One region of the Mycolicibacterium fortuitum subsp. fortuitum genome, then DNA from elsewhere that is predicted to be linked to it. Evidence: riboswitches for the same ligand, from Rfam matches in the RefSeq annotation. Region 1 holds a riboswitch; the other holds the start of a gene.
The links. Region 1 has a riboswitch for glycine ahead of gcvP (aminomethyl-transferring glycine dehydrogenase). Riboswitches for the same ligand answer to the same signal wherever they lie in the genome.
Positions count from the first base shown of each region.

Region 2: another riboswitch for glycine. It lies ahead of MFTT_RS03695 (L-serine ammonia-lyase); the one in region 1 lies ahead of gcvP (aminomethyl-transferring glycine dehydrogenase).

Region 1 covers NZ_AP025518.1:3,464,567-3,473,808, forward strand. The annotation lists gene MFTT_RS16765 (malate synthase G) at 43-2,241, shown strand; gene MFTT_RS16770 (substrate-binding domain-containing protein) at 2,297-4,558, shown strand; gene gcvP (aminomethyl-transferring glycine dehydrogenase) at 4,607-7,441, opposite strand; glycine riboswitch at 7,594-7,693, opposite strand; gene MFTT_RS16780 (MerR family transcriptional regulator) at 7,796-8,416, opposite strand; gene MFTT_RS16785 (bifunctional nuclease family protein) at 8,672-9,166, opposite strand.
Region 2 covers NZ_AP025518.1:779,382-788,623, reverse strand. The annotation lists gene dnaJ (molecular chaperone DnaJ) at 1-197, opposite strand, end outside; gene grpE (nucleotide exchange factor GrpE) at 235-876, opposite strand; gene dnaK (molecular chaperone DnaK) at 873-2,732, opposite strand; gene MFTT_RS03695 (L-serine ammonia-lyase) at 2,910-4,295, opposite strand; glycine riboswitch at 4,378-4,478, opposite strand; gene MFTT_RS03690 (oxidoreductase) at 4,698-5,543, shown strand; gene MFTT_RS03685 (TetR/AcrR family transcriptional regulator) at 5,527-6,153, shown strand; gene MFTT_RS03680 (Abi-alpha family protein) at 6,333-7,091, shown strand; gene MFTT_RS03675 (DUF445 domain-containing protein) at 7,088-8,401, shown strand; gene MFTT_RS03670 (LacI family DNA-binding transcriptional regulator) at 8,409-9,242, opposite strand, start outside.

The DNA.
Region 1 (9,242 bases):
GCAGGTGCCGCACGGTACCTGGAGCCGAGGGAGGAAACGCGCATGACCAATCGCGTGACTGTCGGAAACCTGCGCGTCGCACAGGTGCTGCACGACTTCATCACCAACGAGGCCCTGCCGGGCACCGGCGTCGACCCGGACAGCTTCTGGTCCGGTGTGGACAAGGTCGTCGCCGACCTCACCCCGAAGAACCAGGAGCTGCTGGCCCGCCGCGACGACCTGCAGGCGCAAATCGACAAGTGGCATCGCGCCCATGTGCTGGAGCCGGTCGATCCCGAGGCCTACAAGCAGTTCCTCACCGACATCGGCTACCTGCTGCCCGAGCCCGCCGACTTCACCGTCACCACCTCCGGTGTGGACGACGAGATCACCTCGACCGCCGGTCCGCAGCTCGTGGTGCCGATCCTCAACGCCCGCTTCGCGCTGAACGCCGCCAACGCCCGCTGGGGTTCGCTGTACGACGCGCTGTACGGCACGGACGTGATCAGCGAAGAGGACGGCGCCGAGAAGGGCAAGGGTTACAACCAGGTGCGCGGCGACAAGGTGATCGCCTACGCGCGCAACTTCCTCGACGAAGCCGTGCCGCTGGCCGCCGGCTCCTGGGCCGATGCGAAGGGGCTGAAGATCGATGACGGTCAGCTGGTCGTCTCCTACGGCGACGACCTCTCGACTGGACTCGCCACGCCCGAGCAGTTCGTCGGCTACACCGGTGAGCTCGGGCAGCCGCAGTGGTCGGTGCTGCTGGCGAACCACGGCCTGCACATCGAGATCCTGATCGACCCCGAGTCCCCCATCGGCTCGACCGACGCCGCGGGCATCAAGGACGTCGTGCTGGAATCCGCGATCACCACGATCATGGACTTCGAGGACTCGGTGGCCGCCGTCGACGCCGACGACAAGGTGCTGGGCTACCGCAACTGGCTGGGCCTGAACAAGGGCGACCTGGCCGAAGAGGTCAGCAAGGGCGGCAAGACCTTCACCCGCGTGCTCAACCCCGACCGCACGTTCACCACCCCGGACGGCGAGGGCGAACTGACCCTGCCCGGTCGCAGCCTGCTGTTCGTGCGCAACGTCGGGCACCTGATGACCAACGACGCGATCGTGGACGCCGAAGGCAACGAGATCCCCGAAGGAATTCAGGACGCGCTGTTCACCGGCCTGATCGCCATGCACGGTCTGAAGACCGGTGACGACAACGGGCCGCTGCAGAACAGCCGCACCGGCTCGGTCTACATCGTCAAGCCCAAGATGCACGGCCCCGACGAGGTCGCCTTCACCTGTGAACTGTTCGGCCGTGTCGAGGACGTGCTCGGCCTGCCGGGCGGCACCCTCAAGGTCGGCATCATGGACGAGGAGCGCCGCACCACGGTCAACCTGAAGGCCTGCATCAAGGCCGCCGCCGATCGCGTGGTGTTCATCAACACCGGCTTCCTGGACCGCACCGGAGACGAGATCCACACCTCCATGGAGGCGGGCCCGATGATCCGCAAGGGCGCGATGAAGGCCCAGCCGTGGATCAAGGCATACGAGGACAACAACGTCGACGTCGGCCTTGCCACCGGTCTGGCCGGCAAGGCCCAGATCGGTAAGGGCATGTGGGCCATGACCGATCTGATGGCCGACATGGTCGAGCAGAAGATCGGCCAGCCGAAGGCCGGCGCCACCACGGCGTGGGTGCCGTCGCCGACCGCCGCCACCTTGCACGCGATGCACTACCACCAGGTGGACGTCGAGGCCGTGCAGAAGGAACTGGCCGGCAAGAAGCGCGCCACCATCTATGAGTTGCTGACCATCCCGCTCGCGGACTCCTCGCTGACCTGGTCGCCCGAGGAGATCCACGAAGAGGTGGACAACAACTGCCAGTCCATCCTCGGCTACGTGGTCCGCTGGATCGACGCCGGCGTCGGCTGCTCGAAGGTGCCCGACATCCACGATGTCGCTCTGATGGAAGACCGCGCCACCCTGCGGATCTCCAGCCAGCTGCTGGCCAACTGGTTGCGGCACGGCGTGATCACCGAAGAGGACGTGAAGGCCAGCCTGCGTCGGATGGCCGCCGTGGTCGATGAGCAGAACGCCGGTGACTCCGCCTATCTGCCGATGGCGCCCAACCCGGACGCCAGCATCGCGTTCGGCGCGGCGCAGGAGCTGATCCTGTCGGGCGCGGCACAGCCCAACGGTTACACCGAGCCGATCCTGCACCGGCGCCGCCGTGAGTTCAAAGCGAGCACCGCCGGGAAGTGATTAGACTTCGGCGGGTCCGGATGACTAGTCGGCGCGAGACGTACAGGGGTTAGGAATGGGCAGGCACAGCATTCCCGACCCTGAGGATGCACCCGACGAGCCCGACCACGGGCACGTCGGGGACTCCGGTTACCGGGACGATTACGACCGTCCCCGCGGCGAGCAGTCCCGGTACGCCGGAGACGACGACTTCGACACGCCCGGGCGCCAGCCCGATCGCGGATATGGGGATGTACCTGCCTACCGCGACGAGTCGGGTTACCGCGACGATCGCGGCTACCGTGCCGAGCCCGACTACCGCGCACCGCAGTACGGCGACGGGGACGACGACTACGAATCGGACTATCACGACTCGGAGTACGCCGATTACGACGAAGCCGAGTACGTCGAGGAAGACGGCTACGAAGACGAGTATGTAGACGGATACCGCGACCAGTACGCCGGTGACGACTACGACACCGAGTACGCCGACGACTATGCCGACGATCAGCCGACCGCCCAGTTCGGTGCGGTAGGCGGGATCGGTGATCCGCCTCCGCCGTCAACTCCGACCAGCCGCCAGCGTGGCGACTGGGACGGTGAATGGACCGGCAGCCACCGCGCCGTCGAGTCCGGGCGCCGCGGGGTGAGCGTCGGGGTCATCGTCGCGCTGGTCACCGTGGTCGCGGTCGTCGGCGCGATGATCCTGTGGAAGTTCTTCGGCGACGTGCTCGCCGACCGCAGCGACGCCGCCGCCGCGCGCTGTGTCGACGGTGAACTCGGTGTCGCGGTAATCGCCGACCCGACGATCTCCACACATATCGAGGGGCTGGCCAACAAGTACAACGAGTCGGTCAGCCCAGTCGGTGACCGTTGTGTCAAGGTGCGCGTGCAGTCCGCCGAATCCGACCGGGTGGTAAGTGGTTTCGCCAACACATGGCCCAGCGAGCTCGGGGACCGCCCGGCCCTGTGGATTCCGGCCAGCAGCATCGCCGAGGCTCGACTCGAGGCGACCGCGGGCGCCAAGACCGTGAGCGACAGCCGCTCGCTGGTCACCTCTCCCGTCCTCTTGGCAGTCCGTCCTCAACTCAAAGACGCACTGGCGCAACAGACTTGGGCCACCCTGCCGCAGCTGCAGAGCAGCCCTGCCGCGATGAACGCGTTGAAGCTGCCCGGCTGGGGCACGCTCAAACTGGCCTTGCCGACCCAGAGCAACGGCGATTCCGCCTCCCTGGCGGCCGAGGCCGTCGCCGCCGCGACCGCTCCCGCTGGCGCACCGGCCACCTCGGGCATGAGCGGGGTCAACACCCTGTTCCACGGTCAACCCAAACTCGACGACTCCGAGCTCGGCAGCGCCCTGGACGCGTTGCTCAACGCCTCCGACCCGGCAACCGCGCCCGTGCACGCCGTGGCCACCACCGAGCAGCAGCTGTTCCAGCGAGCCACCAGCGTCGACAACGTCAAGTCGACACTGGCGGGCTGGCTGCCTCCGGGTCCGACCGCCAGCTCCGACTATCCGACGGTGCTGCTGGCCGGCGACTGGCTGGAGAAGGAACAGGTCACCGCGGCCAGCGAGTTCGCCCGCTATCTGCGCAAGCCCGAACAGCTCGCCGAGCTCGCCAAGGCCGGGTTCCGCGCCGAGGGCACGACGCCGCCGTCGAGCGATGTCACCAGTTTCAGCCAGGTGGCCGCGCCGTTGTCGGTGGGCGACAACGCGATGCGGGTGACGCTGGCCAATGCCACGGCCACTCCGACGGGCAACCCGGCGGTCACGATCATGCTCGATCAGTCGATGCCGACCGAGGAGGGCGGCAAGTCCCGGTTGGCCAATGTCGTGGCCGCGCTCAACAGCCGGCTCAAGGCACTGCCGGACACTGCAGCGGTGGGCCTGTGGACCTTTGACGGCACCGAGGGACGCTCAGAGGTTTCGACCGGGCCGTTGGCCGAGCCGGTCAGCGGGCAGCGTCGCTCCGATGCACTGACCGCGACCCTCGATGAGCAGTCCGCCTCGGGTGGCGGCGCGGTGTCGTACACCACGCTGCGGATGCTCTACAACGAGGCCTTGTCGAAATACCACGAGGGCCAGACCAATTCGATCCTGGTGATCACCACGGGACCGCACACCGATCAGAGTCTGGACGGGCCCGGTCTGCAGGACTTCATCCGCGGGGCATTCGATCCGGCGCGCCCGATCGCAGTCAACGTGATCGACTTCGGCACCGGCTCGGACCGGGCCACGTGGGAGGCTGTCGCGCAGGCCAGCAGCGGCACCTACCAGCACCTCACCAGCTCGGCCTCACCCGAACTGGCCGCCGCTGTCAACACCATGCTGGGCTGACCGGCCGCGGCCTCCCGCGGCCGGCGCACACCGGCCGCGGGTATCGGCTCAGGCGAAGGCCTCGACCGGCGGGCAGGAGCAGACCAGGTTCCGGTCACCGTAGGCACCGTCGATCCGCCGCACCGGCGGCCACACCTTCGGACGGAATCCCTTGCCCAATGGGTAGGCAGCCTGCTCGCGGGTGTACGGATGATCCCAGTCGGCCACCAACAGGCACTCCGCGGTGTGCGGGGCGTGGCGCAACGGATTGTCGTCCACCGGCCACTCCCCCGAACCGACCCGATCGATCTCGGCGCGGATCGCGATCATCGCGTCGCAGAACGCGTCGACCTCGGCCAGACTCTCACTCTCGGTCGGCTCGACCATCAGCGTGCCGGCGACCGGGAAACTCATGGTCGGTGCGTGGAAACCGTAGTCCGCGAGGCGTTTTGCCACGTCATCCACCGTGACACCGGTGGCCTTGGTGATTCCGCGCAGATCCAGGATGCACTCGTGGGCGACCATGCCGTTCTCACCGGTGTAGAGCACCGGGTAGTACTCGTCGAGACGGCGGGCCACATAGTTGGCCGACGCGATCGCCGTGAGGGTCGCTGCGCGCAGACCTTCTGCACCCATCATCCGGATGTAGGCCCAGGTGATCGGCAGGATCGAGGCGGACCCGTACGGCGCCGCCGAGACGGTGTGCTCATCGGGCAACTCGTCGGCCAGCGGATGGCCCGGAAGGAACGGCGCCAGGTGTGAGCGCACCGCGACCGGCCCGACACCGGGACCGCCGCCGCCGTGCGGGATGCAGAACGTCTTGTGCAGGTTCAGATGGCTGACATCGCCGCCGAAGCGGCCCGGTCGCGCCAACCCGACCAGGGCATTGAGGTTCGCCCCGTCCACGTAGACCTGTCCACCCACATCGTGCACTGCCGCGCAGATGTCGGCGACGTCGTGCTCGTAGACCCCGTGTGTCGACGGGTAGGTGATCATCAGCGCCGCAATGCGATCGGCATGTTCGGCGATCTTCGCGCGGAGGTCGTCGAGGTCGACGTCACCGTTCTCCCGGCAGGCCACCACGATCACGCGCATGCCGGCCAGAGCGGCCGAGGCAGCATTGGTGCCGTGCGCGCTCGACGGGATCAGGCACAGGTCGCGGTCCGAGTCCCCACGGGACTCGTGGTAGGCCTTGATCGCCAGCAACCCGGCGTACTCCCCCTGGGAACCGGCGTTGGGCTGCAACGAAATCTGGTCGTAGCCGGTGATACCGGTGAGCCAGTCCTGCAGATCGGCGATCAGCTTCCGCAAACCCGGATTGTCCGACGCCGGCGCGAACGGATGCTGACGCCCGAATTCGGGCCAGGTGATCGGCTCCATCTCGGCGGCGGCATTCAGCTTCATCGTGCAGGAGCCGAGCGGAATCATGCTGCGGTCCAAGGCAATATCCTTGTCCGCCAGCGACCGTAGGTACCGCATCATCTCGGTTTCGGTGCGGTAGGAGTTGAAGGCCGGATGAGTCAGGAACTCCGAGGTGCGCGTGAGAATCCCGGCGTCCACCGGGTCGGTTGCCGGGGCGAGTCCGAACGCGTCGAGAACGGCCGACACATGCTCGTCGGTGGTGGCCTCGTCGCAGGACACCGACACGCTGTCGGCGTCGACGCGCCACAGGTTGATGCCCTTGGCCTTCGCCGCGGCGACCACCTCGTCGGCACGCCCGGGAACCCGCGCCAGCACGGTGTCGAAGTACTTGTCGTGCACCAGTGCGTCGCCGAGTGCGGCCGCGATCGCGGCGGCGTGACCGTGCACGCGGCGGGCGATCGCGGTCAGTCCCTGTGCGCCGTGGTAACTGGCGTACATCGCGGCCATCACCGCCAGCAACACCTGCGCGGTACAGATGTTGCTGGTCGCCTTGTCGCGGCGGATGTGCTGCTCGCGGGTCTGCAGGGCCAGGCGGTAGGCCGGGGCGCCATCGGCATCGACCGAGACACCCACCAGCCGGCCGGGCAACTGCCGCGCATGCTTGGCATGCACAGCCAGATAACCGGCGTGCGGACCACCGAATCCCATCGGCACACCGAACCGTTGGCTGGTTCCGAAGGCCACGTCGGCGCCGATCTCGCCCGGAGGGGTGATGACCGTCATCGCCAGCAGGTCGGCACCCACGGCCACCAGTGCCCCACGCCCGTGGGCAGCGGAGACCAGGCTCGTCCAATCCACCACACGGCCGCTCGCTCCCGGCAGCTGCACGATGACGCCGAAGAACTCGCCGTCAGGAAGCCCCTGGCGGAGGTCCGCGGTGACGATCTCGATGCCGAGCGGCTGCGCGCGGGTGGCCAGCACTGCCGCGGTCTGCGCGTACACATCGGTGTCGACCAGCAGTCGGTTGGCCTTCGACTTGCTCGCGCGGTGCATCAGCGTCATGGCCTCGGCCGCGGCCGTGCCCTCGTCGAGCATCGAGGCGTTGGCCACCTCGAGTCCGGTCAGGTCCGACACCATGGTCTGGAAGTTCAGCAGCGCCTCGAGGCGACCTTGGCTGATCTCGGGCTGGTAGGGCGTGTAGGCGGTGTACCAGGCCGGGTTCTCAAGAATGTTGCGCCGCAGCACGGCGGGGGTGAACGTGTCGAAGTAGCCTTGACCGATCATCGAGACCGCGGTCGTGTTGGAGTCGGCCAACGCACGCAGCTCGGCCAGCGACTGCTCCTCGGTAGCCGGCGCGGGCAGGCCTTCCAGGCCGGGGGCGGTTCCATCCGCGCCCAGGGCGTCGAGAATGCCTGCAGGCAGCGCCTTGGCGGCGAGTTCGTCGAGTGAAGCCACGCCGATCACCTCGAGCATGGTGGCCACTGCGGCGGCGTCCGGACCGATGTGACGCTCGGCGAAACGCGATTGATGCTGGTCGGACACGACACTCTCCTGAGGCGCGGACGTGCTGAGACGTCGTAGGCGTCCCTCTCCCTCTGTCGTCGACCCGGTCCGGGCGCCTGAGAGATTCAGCCCCGCTAAAGGACTTTTCCCCATGGGCGGGTGCCCACGGGCACCACTTTCCAGAGGCATCGGGGCCTGGCGCGGTCCTGGGTGCCTGAGAGGTTGACGGAGAGGGTATTGCTCCTTCGGCGTCCGTGACTGGCTGTCACGAAACTCTCCCGCACGAGGGCGATGCGTCGGCAATTCTACCGGGCGGGCGCCGATCTGCGCGAACAGACGCAGAGGTGCCCCTCAACAACCGTTGGGGGCACCTAGGTGAGAGGCGGCCGAAACTCAGCCGATCTTGCGATCGCGGCTTTTGCGCCGCGACGCGAGCTCATCTTCGGGTGATGCGATGGACTCACCACCATCGGCACGCTCACCCGGGAAGTCGGCGATGGTGCCGGTCAGCTCCCGCATGGCGCCCGACACCGCGATACCGAACACGCCCTGGCCGCCCTGAAGCAGATCCACGACCTCTTCAGCCGAGGTGCACTCGTAGACCGTGGTGCCGTCGGAGAACAGGGTGATGTTGGCGAGGTCCTGCACACCGCGCTGGCGCAGGTGGTCGACCGCGACCCGGATGTTGTGCAACGAGATGCCCGTGTCGAGCAACCGCTTGACGATCTTGAGGACCAGCACGTCCTTGAACGAGTACAGCCGCTGGCTACCTGAGCCGGCCGCGCCGCGGATGGACGGAACCACCAGGGAGGTGCGAGCCCAGTAATCGAGCTGACGGTAGGTGATACCGGCGATCTGGCAGGCACTCGGACCGCGGTAGCCGACCAACTCGTCCGGCACTGAATCATCGGGGAACAACCCGGCCTGCACGGGCTCACCGACCGGCCTGACAGGCGGCTCCGCGCCGCTCCCGGTGGTCAGATCCAACTCTTCCTGCCGTGGCGTGTCACCCACTGTGAATCCTCTCGCCGTTCGAACTCGCCCGCACCGTACTGGTATGCCCTGCACCGCAGCAATCTTCATCGCGACGGTTTGCTGCGAGCTCGAATGTGTCGAGCATACGCTTCCCGCCCGGGCCTGATTGCCCGCTGCGATGAAAGTATGGCGCCCGAATTCCCGCCCGATTGCCTCCCGCGCCGCGTGTCGATACCGGTATACCCACTTGAGACGTACCCGTGATCTGGGACCGAACAGCGGCGCCGGCGACGATCATGTCGCTTTGAAGTCGTCCGGCGAAACGCTGTCCAGGAACTCCTTGAACTTCTCCACCTCGTCCTCACGGACGGTGCCGGCCGCCTCTTCGTCGTTCTCGTCGGGAATGAGCAGGCCGGCCTCGGCCAGCACCGCCTCTTCCACGTAGATCGGCACGCCCACACGCAGGGCAATCGCCACCGAGTCGGAAGGCCGGGCCGAGACCTTGATGTCGCGGTCGAAGATCAGGTCGGCGTAGAACGTGCCTTCCTGCAGGTCGACGATTCGAACCTCTTTGAGCGAATGTCCAAGAGCGGCAATCACATCTCGGATCAGATCGTGAGTGAGCGGGCGAGCGGGCTCGACGCCCTGTTGCTCCAGCGCGATGGCTGCGGCCTCAGACTGGCCGATCCAGATCGGCAGATAACGGTCACCGTTCGATTCCCGCAAGAGCAGCACGGGTTGGTTCTGCGGCTGCTCCACCCGAATGCCGACCACACGAACCTCAGCCATCTGTGCCTGCCCTCCGCACCGCCGTGCCGTTTCGTCGAAATCTTCGTCCTTCGCCAGTTCGCCTCAGGGGTCCTGA
Region 2 (9,242 bases), 2.7 Mb from region 1:
TTAGCGGGGTCCGACAGGACGCTGTTCGCCTCGGAAACCGCCTTGAACCGCTCCGCCGCTCCCGCATCGGGATTGCGGTCGGGGTGCAGTTCGGAGGCCAGTTTCCGGTAGGCCTTCTTGATCTCGTCGGCGCTGGCGTCAGAGGAGACGCCGAGTTCTTTGTAGAAGTCCTTCTCGACCCACTCGCGTTGGGCCATGCGCCACCTCCTTACCTCTTCTCTCTAGTTGGTTGGACTATTTGTCTGATTCTGCGGCCTGGTCACCGGCGGCGTCAGCGTTATCCGCTGCCCCCGACGTGGAACCCGTACCGGCATCGGCGTCGGGCACGGTGTCGACGACACCGACAAGCGCGTGCCTGACCACCTGATCACCGATCTTGTAGCCGCGGCGCATCACGGTCCCGACAACGGGATGGGTGCCCTCTCCCTCGTGCTGCACGGCCTCGTGCAGTGAGGGGTCGAACTCGTCACCCTCCTCGCCGAACCCGGAAAGCCCCTGGGCCTCAAGGGCACCGACGAGCTTGTCGGAGACCGACTTGAGTGGGCCGGATTCCAGGTCACCGTGGCTGCGGGCCCGGTCCAGATCGTCGAGCACACCCAACAACTGGGTGATGACACCGGCCTTGGCCCGATCGGCGGTGACCTGCTGGTCGCGCAGGGCCCGCTTGCGGTAGTTGTCGTACTCGGCCTTCACGCGCTGCAGCGTGGCCTTGAGCTCGGCGACCTCGTCGCTATCGCTCGCCGGCGCACCGGCTTCGGAGGCGGCGGACGCCGGCCCACCAGGGGCCGGCGCCTGCTCACGAACCTCACCGGTGTCGGGATCGATGCGCCGTTTGTCGGTGACTGTCACCGGCTCGTGCGAATCGTTCTCGGTCACTTGGTCTCCTGGTCATCGTCGACAACCTCGGCGTCCACCACGTTGTCGTCCGCGGCGCTCGAGGACGTTCCACCTTGGGCACCCGAGGCCTGCTCGGCCTGGGTGGCCTCGTAGATCGCCTGCCCCAGACCCTGCGACTCGACGCCGAGCTTCTCCATGGCGGTCTTGATCGCGGAGATGTCGGTGCCTTCCAGCGCCGACTTGGCCTCGGCGATCGCACCGTCGACCTTGGACAGCGTCTCTTCGGGGACCTTCGAGCCGCCCTCTGCCTCACGCTGCTCCTTGACGAACTTCTCCGTCTGGTAGACCAGCGACTCGGCTTGGTTGCGGACGTCGGCCTCTTCGCGACGCTTCTTGTCCTCTTCGGCGTGTGCCTCGGCGTCCTTGATCATCCGGTCGATCTCTTCCTTGGACAGGCCGGAGCCTTCCTGGATCTTGATCGTGTTTTCCTTGCCGGTGCCCTTGTCCTTGGCGGTCACGTGCACGATGCCGTTGGCGTCGATGTCGAAGGTGACCTCGATCTGCGGCACGCCACGCGGGGCCGGCGGGATGCCGGTCAGCTCGAAGGAGCCGAGCAGCTTGTTGTGAGAAGCGATTTCGCGCTCACCCTGGAAGACCTGGATCTGCACCGACGGCTGGTTGTCGTCGGCGGTGGTGAAGGTCTCCGACCGCTTGGTCGGGATGGTGGTGTTGCGCTCGATCAGCTTGGTCATCACGCCGCCCTTGGTCTCGATACCGAGCGACAGCGGGGTGACGTCAAGCAGCAGAACGTCTTTCACCTCGCCCTTGAGCACACCGGCCTGCAGCGCGGCGCCCACGGCGACGACCTCGTCGGGGTTGACGCCCTTGTTGGGCTCCTTGCCGCCGGTCAGTTCCTTGACCAGGTCGGTGACGGCGGGCATACGGGTCGAACCACCCACCAGGACCACGTGGTCGATCTCGGAGACCGAGATGCCGGCGTCCTTGATCACCGACTGGAACGGCTGACGGGTGCGGTCCAGCAGATCCTGAGTGATCTTCTGGAACTCGGCGCGGGTCAGCTGCTCGTCGAGGAACAGCGGGTTCTTGTCGGCGTCGACGGTGATGTAGGGCAGGTTGATCGAGGTGCTCTGCGAGCTCGAGAGTTCGATCTTGGCCTTCTCCGCGGCCTCGCGCAGCCGCTGCATCGCCATCTTGTCCTTGGTCAGGTCGATGCCGCTGGTGGCCTTGAACTTGTCGACCAGCCACTCGACGATCCGGTCGTCCCAGTCGTCGCCACCGAGGTGGTTGTCTCCGGAGGTGGCCCGCACCTCGACGACACCGTCACCGATCTCCAGCAGCGAGACGTCGAACGTGCCGCCGCCGAGGTCGAAGACCAGGATGGTCTGTTCCTTGCTGCCCTTGTCGAGCCCGTAGGCCAGGGCGGCCGCGGTGGGCTCGTTGACGATGCGCAGGACGTTGAGGCCGGCGATCTGGCCGGCTTCCTTGGTGGCCTGACGCTGGGCGTCGTTGAAGTACGCGGGCACGGTGATGACGGCATCTGTGATGTCCTCACCCAGGTACGCCTCGGCGTCGCGCTTCAGCTTCTGCAGCGTGCGCGCGCTGATCTCCTGTGCCGTGTAGTTCTTGCCGTCGATCTCGACGGTCCAATCGGTGCCCATGTGACGCTTGACCGAACGGATGGTCCGGTCGACGTTGGTCACCGCCTGGTTCTTGGCGGGCTGGCCGACCAGCACCTCGCCATTGCGCGCGAACGCGACGACCGACGGGGTGGTCCGGGAACCCTCAGAGTTTGCGACGACGACAGGGTCGCCGCCTTCCAGGACCGCCACAACGGAGTTGGTGGTCCCGAGGTCGATACCGACCGCACGAGCCATAGTGTTGCCTCCTGATAGATATAGGGGTCTGAGCGGACTGCGCTCAAGCTTGCTCCGGGTGGGCGTCGATTGTCAACCCAGACTTGAGTCTGTAGCGCTCAACTTGTTGTCGATGAGGTCAACGGGGGTTTCGGGCGATTTGTTCCCGGTTTTCGGAGAATTTTTCCCAGACCAGGCTCAACATTCGACGACGTTGACCGGGACGTTGACCGCCAGCCCTCCCGTGGAGGTCTCCTTGTACTTGGCGCTCATGTCCAGCCCGGTGGCCCGCATCGTCTCGATGACCTGATCCAGGCTCACGCGGTGGGTCCCGTCACCCCGAAGTGCCATCCGAGCAGCGTTGATCGCCTTGCCGGCCGAGATGGCGTTGCGCTCGATGCACGGGATCTGGACCAGACCACCGATCGGGTCGCATGTCAGGCCGAGACTGTGCTCCATCGCGATCTCGGCGGCATTCTCGACCTGCCGCGGCGTACCGCCCAGGATTTCGGCCAGCCCACCGGCCGCCATGGACGCCGCTGAGCCGACCTCACCCTGGCAGCCGACCTCGGCGCCGGAGATCGAGGCACGCTCCTTGTACAACGAGCCGATGGCACCGGCGGTGAGCAGGAAGCGGATGGTCGTCTCGTCCGGATCCGCATGTCCGGCCGGCGTGTAGTGCAGTGCGTAGTGCAAAACCGCGGGGATGATCCCGGCAGCGCCGTTGGTCGGCGCGGTCACGATCCGGCCGCCCGATGCATTCTCCTCGTTCACCGCCAGCGCGACGAGGTTCACCCAGTCCTCGGCGAAGGCCGGATCACGCTCTGGGTCCTCGGAATCGAGCCGGACGAACCAATCCCGGGCACGACGGCGGACCATCAAGTTGCCCGGCAGATGGCCGTCCCGGGCCATCCCGTTTGCCTGACACGCAACCATGACATCGCGGATGTGCAGCAGTTGCGCCCGCACCTCGGCTTCACTCCGGGCTGCACATTCCTGGCGCATCATCACCTGGCTCACCGACAGCCCGTCACGGTCGGCGAGAGCGAGCAACTCGGCGGCCGAATGAAAGCTGCCGCCGGTGTCGGCGGATGCCGTTGAACGCGTGGCCGGCTCGGTTTCGGTGACGACGAAGCCGCCGCCGACAGAGAAGTAGGTCTCGCGGTAGATGACGTCACCGCCGGATGAGAATGCCGCCATCGTCATGGCGTTCGGGTGCCGGCCCAGTCTGCGGCCGGGATGCAGGTGTATGTCGGATTCGTTGAGCGAGACGGTGGTTCGGTGGGCCAACCGGATCTTGCCCTCGGCACGCATACTCGTCAGCCGCTGTTCCATCACGTCGGTCTCGATCGTGTCGGGCCGGTACCCCTCAAGGCCCAGCAGGATGGCCGGCATGGTGCCGTGCCCGGCACCGGTCGCCGCCAGCGAGCCGAACAGGTCCACCCTGACGTCGGCGACACGATCAAGCGCATCGCGGTCGACGAGTTCGTCGACGAACATCCCCGCGGCCCGCATCGGGCCGACGGTGTGTGAACTCGATGGACCGATCCCCACCGAGAACAGGTCGAACACGCTGACCGCCATGGTTAGCACCCGGCGCTGTACTGAGGCATGAGATGACTCCGATCCCCGGCATCGCAGCTAGGCGATGCATCGTGCGGTGACACCCCTCCGCTCTGTCCTGAAACCTGAGAGTTTTCGGCGGGTCGCGCCTGTTCCCCTTCGGTACGCGCACAATTACGCACGCAGTTCTCCAGAGTTGCCTCGGCACTGCGGTATTTGGGCCTGAGAGTTTCCCGGAGAGGATTTGCACCTACGGCACCTCCGAAGGCCGGAGGTTCTCCCACAATGCGTCGTCGACGTGTTGAGTTGTGTAACGGATGCTACCCCCGGAATATCTGCGACCACCGTCCCGTTGCAGCGACCGTCAACATAACTAAACTGGTCGTACAGTTTAGTTAATTACCAGAACAGGTGGTCAAAGACATGAGCGTTTGGTTCATCACCGGGGCATCGCGCGGATTCGGACTGCAGATCGCCCGCGACGCACTGGAGCGCGGGCACCAGGTCGTCGCCACCGCGCGCGACGCGGCCGCCGTCGCCGCCGCCCTCGGGGAGGGCGACAACGTGCTCGCGGTGGCCCTGGACGTCACCAACGAAGAGCAGGCACAAAAGGCCGCACAAGCGGCGGTGGACCGCTTCGGCCGCATCGATGTCCTGATCAACAACGCCGGACGCGGGCTGCTCGGGGCTGTCGAGGAGGCCACCGACGCCGAGGTGCGGGCCGTCTACGAAACCAACGTCTTCGGACTGTTGACCGTCACCCGCGCGGTTACCCCGGTGCTGCGGGCGCAGCGGTCGGGCACCATCGTGAACATCTCCTCGGTCGGCGGATTCGTCGGCTCACCCGGTTGGGGCGTCTACGCATCCACCAAGTTCGCCGTCGAGGCGATCTCCGAGGCACTGCACGCCGAACTGAAGCCGCTGGGCGTGCACGTCATGGTGGTCGAGCCCGGCTATTTCCGCACCGACTTCCTCGACTCCTCGAGCCTGCAGACCCAGCGCAATGTCATCGACGACTACACCGCCGGACCTGCCGGGCAGATGCGCCTCGCCGCCGCCGACCGGAATCACGACCAACCCGGCGATCCGGTCAAGGCAGCAAAGGCCATCATCGATGTCGTCGAATCCGCACAGCCGCCGCTGCGCCTACTGCTGGGCAACGACACCATCGCGGCCGTCGAGGGCAAGATCGCCCACGTCCAGGCCGAGCTGGCGCAGTGGCGAAGTGTCTCGGAATCAACGGATTTCGACGATGTCGCGGCCGGTTGAGACGGCGGCCGGTGGGGCGGGCGAGTTCGTCCGCCCCACCGGCGCTCGCAGCGACCGGATACACCAGGCCATCCTGGTCGCGACAGCCGAACTTCTCGACGAGGGTGGCTTCCCGGCAGCCACCATGGACGCGATCGCCGCACGATCGGGCGCCAGCAAGGCCACTCTGTACAAACACTGGCCGTCGCGGACCGCCGTCGCCGCCGAGGCGTTCGGCACCATGATGGCCGAGGCGCTTCCGCTACCCGATACCGGCAGCACGGCAACCGATCTCACCGAACAGGTGGTACGGGTCTCGGCGTTCTATGCCAGTGCGCGCGGGGAGGTGTTCGCCCAACTGCTCGCCGCGTGTGTCGAAGACACAACGGGCGCAGCGTATTTCCGCGAGTACTTCCTGAGTGGTCGACGTGCGGCCATCACCGAGCTGTGGCGGCGCGGCGTGGACAGGGGGGAGGCAGACGCCGGCACGGCGATCGACGATGTGATCGACATTCTGTTCGGTCCGCTGATCTTCCGCCGGATGACGGGCCACTATCCGCTGACCGAGGAGCACGCCAGGCAACTGGCGGCGACCGCCCTGCGCGGATTGCTCCCCGACGCCCCCTCCTAGCTCACCGACCACATCACCACCTGCGACTTGGGCACCGCACCGGGTGACCAGGTACGGTGCCCACAGCCCGGGGACACCCCGGTAGGTGGGGAGGCAATCGATCAGCGATGTCAGAGGAACTGTCGAAGAGGGGTCAGGACGCCACAGCGTCCGATGACGCGCCTGCACGCCGCAGGAACATGCAGCGGCGGGCATTCAGGTTCGCCACACCCGTCGGGGAGATCGCCATCGCGATTCGCACCCCTCGTACAGAGCGCCCCCTGCTGCCGAAGCGGTACGACCCGTTCGGCATCGCTGATCGGGCTCTCGACGCTGCCAAGACGAGCATGAAGCTGGCCGCCTGGGGTGAAGAGCAACTGGCCACCCTGGTGAAGAACCGGCTGGAAGCCATCGATTCGGCGGCGCCTCGCCCGGTGACCATCGCCACGCCGGAGGAGCCGACACCCGAATCGCTCAACACCAAGATGGACCGCCTGCTGGACCGGGCCTTGGATCAGAGCACCGCGGGTAGCCAGGTCGAGCTCTATCACCGCCTGCTGGACCAGCTGGTGGCCGATGAAGCACGTATTCTCGGCGCGCTCTCCGAAGGCGACGCTTCACCGCTGGTGAACATCCACGCCTGGACCCGGTCCCGCACACCTGGTCAAGCGGTGCTCGAGAACGCCTGTCTGATCGGCCGCACCGCCAATGTGGCTTTGCCGGCCATGGTCCCTCAGTACGTGGGGCATCTGTTGTCGCTCGGTCTGGTCGAGACGGGCCCCGAGGACCCTTCGCAGAAGGCTGAGTACGAGGTGCTCCTGGCGGAGCCCATGGTGTTGCAGGCGATCAAGAGCGGATCCCGGGGGCCGCTGGCCGCACGGGTGGAGAAATTGACCCTTTCCCTGTCGGGTCTGGGGCGCGGTTTGTGGGAGTCCGCGGTGCAACGGAACGGTTCGTGACGACGGTTCTCGCGGTCCAGACGTGGCAGGAGATCAAGGCCGATTTCAGTGTCAACTGGCTGATCTACCTGTCCATGCCGTTCGTGGCGGCATTCGTCGGGTGGAGCACCAAGATCGTCGCGCTGGAGATGATCTACCGGCCGATGGAGTTCAAGGGCATCGGGCCGTTCGGCTGGCAGGGCATCGTGCCCCGGCGGGCGGGCAAGGTGGGCTCCAAGACCATCGAGTTGCTGACCCAGAACCTGCTCAAGCCGGAGGAACTACTCGAACGGGTCGACGCCAAGGAGGCCGTCAACGCGCTGCGTGAGCCGCTGACCCAGGTGGTCGACGAGATCTCCCGCGATATCGCCGAGCAGATCCGACCAGGGCTGTGGGACTCGCTGCCCGACGCCGCGCGCAACGCGATTCAGGCCCGTATCCACGACCAGACCCCCAAGGTCGTGGAGAAGATGCTCAACGAGATGCGGGCGGACCTCAACCGCTTCGTCGACATCCAGTACCTGGCCGTCACGACGCTCGTCCGCAACAAGGACAAGCTGAACAAGCTGATGCGCGGGCTCGGCGACAACGCCATGGCGTTCGTCCGGCGCAGCGGCATCTACTTCGGGCTGGGTATCGGGCTCGTGCAGGTGGTGGCATGGGCGCTGTTCCAGAACCCGTGGATCATGCCCGCATTCGGCTTCGGGGTCGGGTTCATCAGCGATTACATCGCGCTCAACATGCTGTTCCGGCCGGTCCACCCCAAGAAGTACCTCGGTTTCATCCCCTTCCAGGGATTGCTGCACGCTCAGCGCGACATCATCACCAAGGATTACGCCCGGATCCTGGCCGAGGACCTGTTCTCCCCGGAGATCCTGTTCGACGGCGTACTGCGTGGTCCCGGTGCCGACAAATTGTTCTCACTCGTCGGCAAGGAGGTCGAAGCGGCCATCGACGCGCAGACCGGAATCGCCACCCCGCTGGTCAAATTCGCAGTCGGCACGCAGCGGTACAACGCCTTCAAGGACAACCTGGTTCAGATGGTGCTCGAGCGGCTGCCCACCACATTGGTCGACGCGCAGGATTACGCAATGGGCGCCCTCGACTTGGAGAAGACCATCATCGACAAGATGGGTCAGCTCACCAATGAGGAATACGAGTCGATCCTGCGCCCGGTGTTCAAGGATGACGAGCCGACCATGATCGCGGTCGGTGCTGTTCTGGGCGGCATCGTCGGTGAGATCCAGGTACAGGTGATCGAGCACTTCGGTCACGAGCCCGAGTCCGTCAACGCGCTGCCGGACCTGGTGCGGACGGTGCTGCACCACTAGGCGGAGCTCAGCCCGGCGGCGTGGAAACCACGCAACCGCAGGTCTCCCCGACCCGCAGGGTCGGCACGAATTGACCGTGGGTAGACGGGTTTTCGCCGAGCAGCCGGCCCAGCGCCGCGCGGGCCAGCACATCGACGGGTTGTTGCACGGTGGTGAGCCGTAGCCGTCCGTAGTCGGTCGCAGCGCCGTCGAATCCGACGATCCGGACGTCGTCGGGTATTCGCAGGCCTGCATCGGCCACCGCACGAATCGTCGCGGCGGTCTGCCCGTATGTCCCGACCACGAGGGCACGCGACGGCGGCCCGCCCTCGCGCAGAATCGCGCTGACCGCACCGTAGGCACCCGACGGGGTCAGATCCGTGCGGATGATCGGAAGATCTTGACCGACGACGGCGGCGACGCCCTCCAATCGCTGCTGCACCGTCTCCCGGTCACCGTGCCGGACATCGGCCGCGGTGACACCGCCGACGAAGGCGACGTCACGACAGTTGTGGACGTCGCGTAGATGCCGGGCGATGAGTTCACCTGCGCTGACGTGATCCACGCCGATGATGTCGGCCTCGACCGCACCGCGGATGTTGTGCATCCAGACCACCGGAATACGTTCGCGCCGGCAGAGATTCGCCGTCTGCGGGGCGTTGGCCGCACCGACCACCAGCAGCCCGTCGACACCGACCTCGGCGAATGCGGTGGCGAACTCGAGCTCGCGCTCGGGGTCGTATCCGGTGTTGCCGATCAGGGTCAGGTGATCGCGCGCCCGTGCCTCCACTTCGATGCGGCCAACGAATTCTCCGAACAGGGGCAGCGTGAGATCGGGAACGAGCAATCCGATCTGACGCCA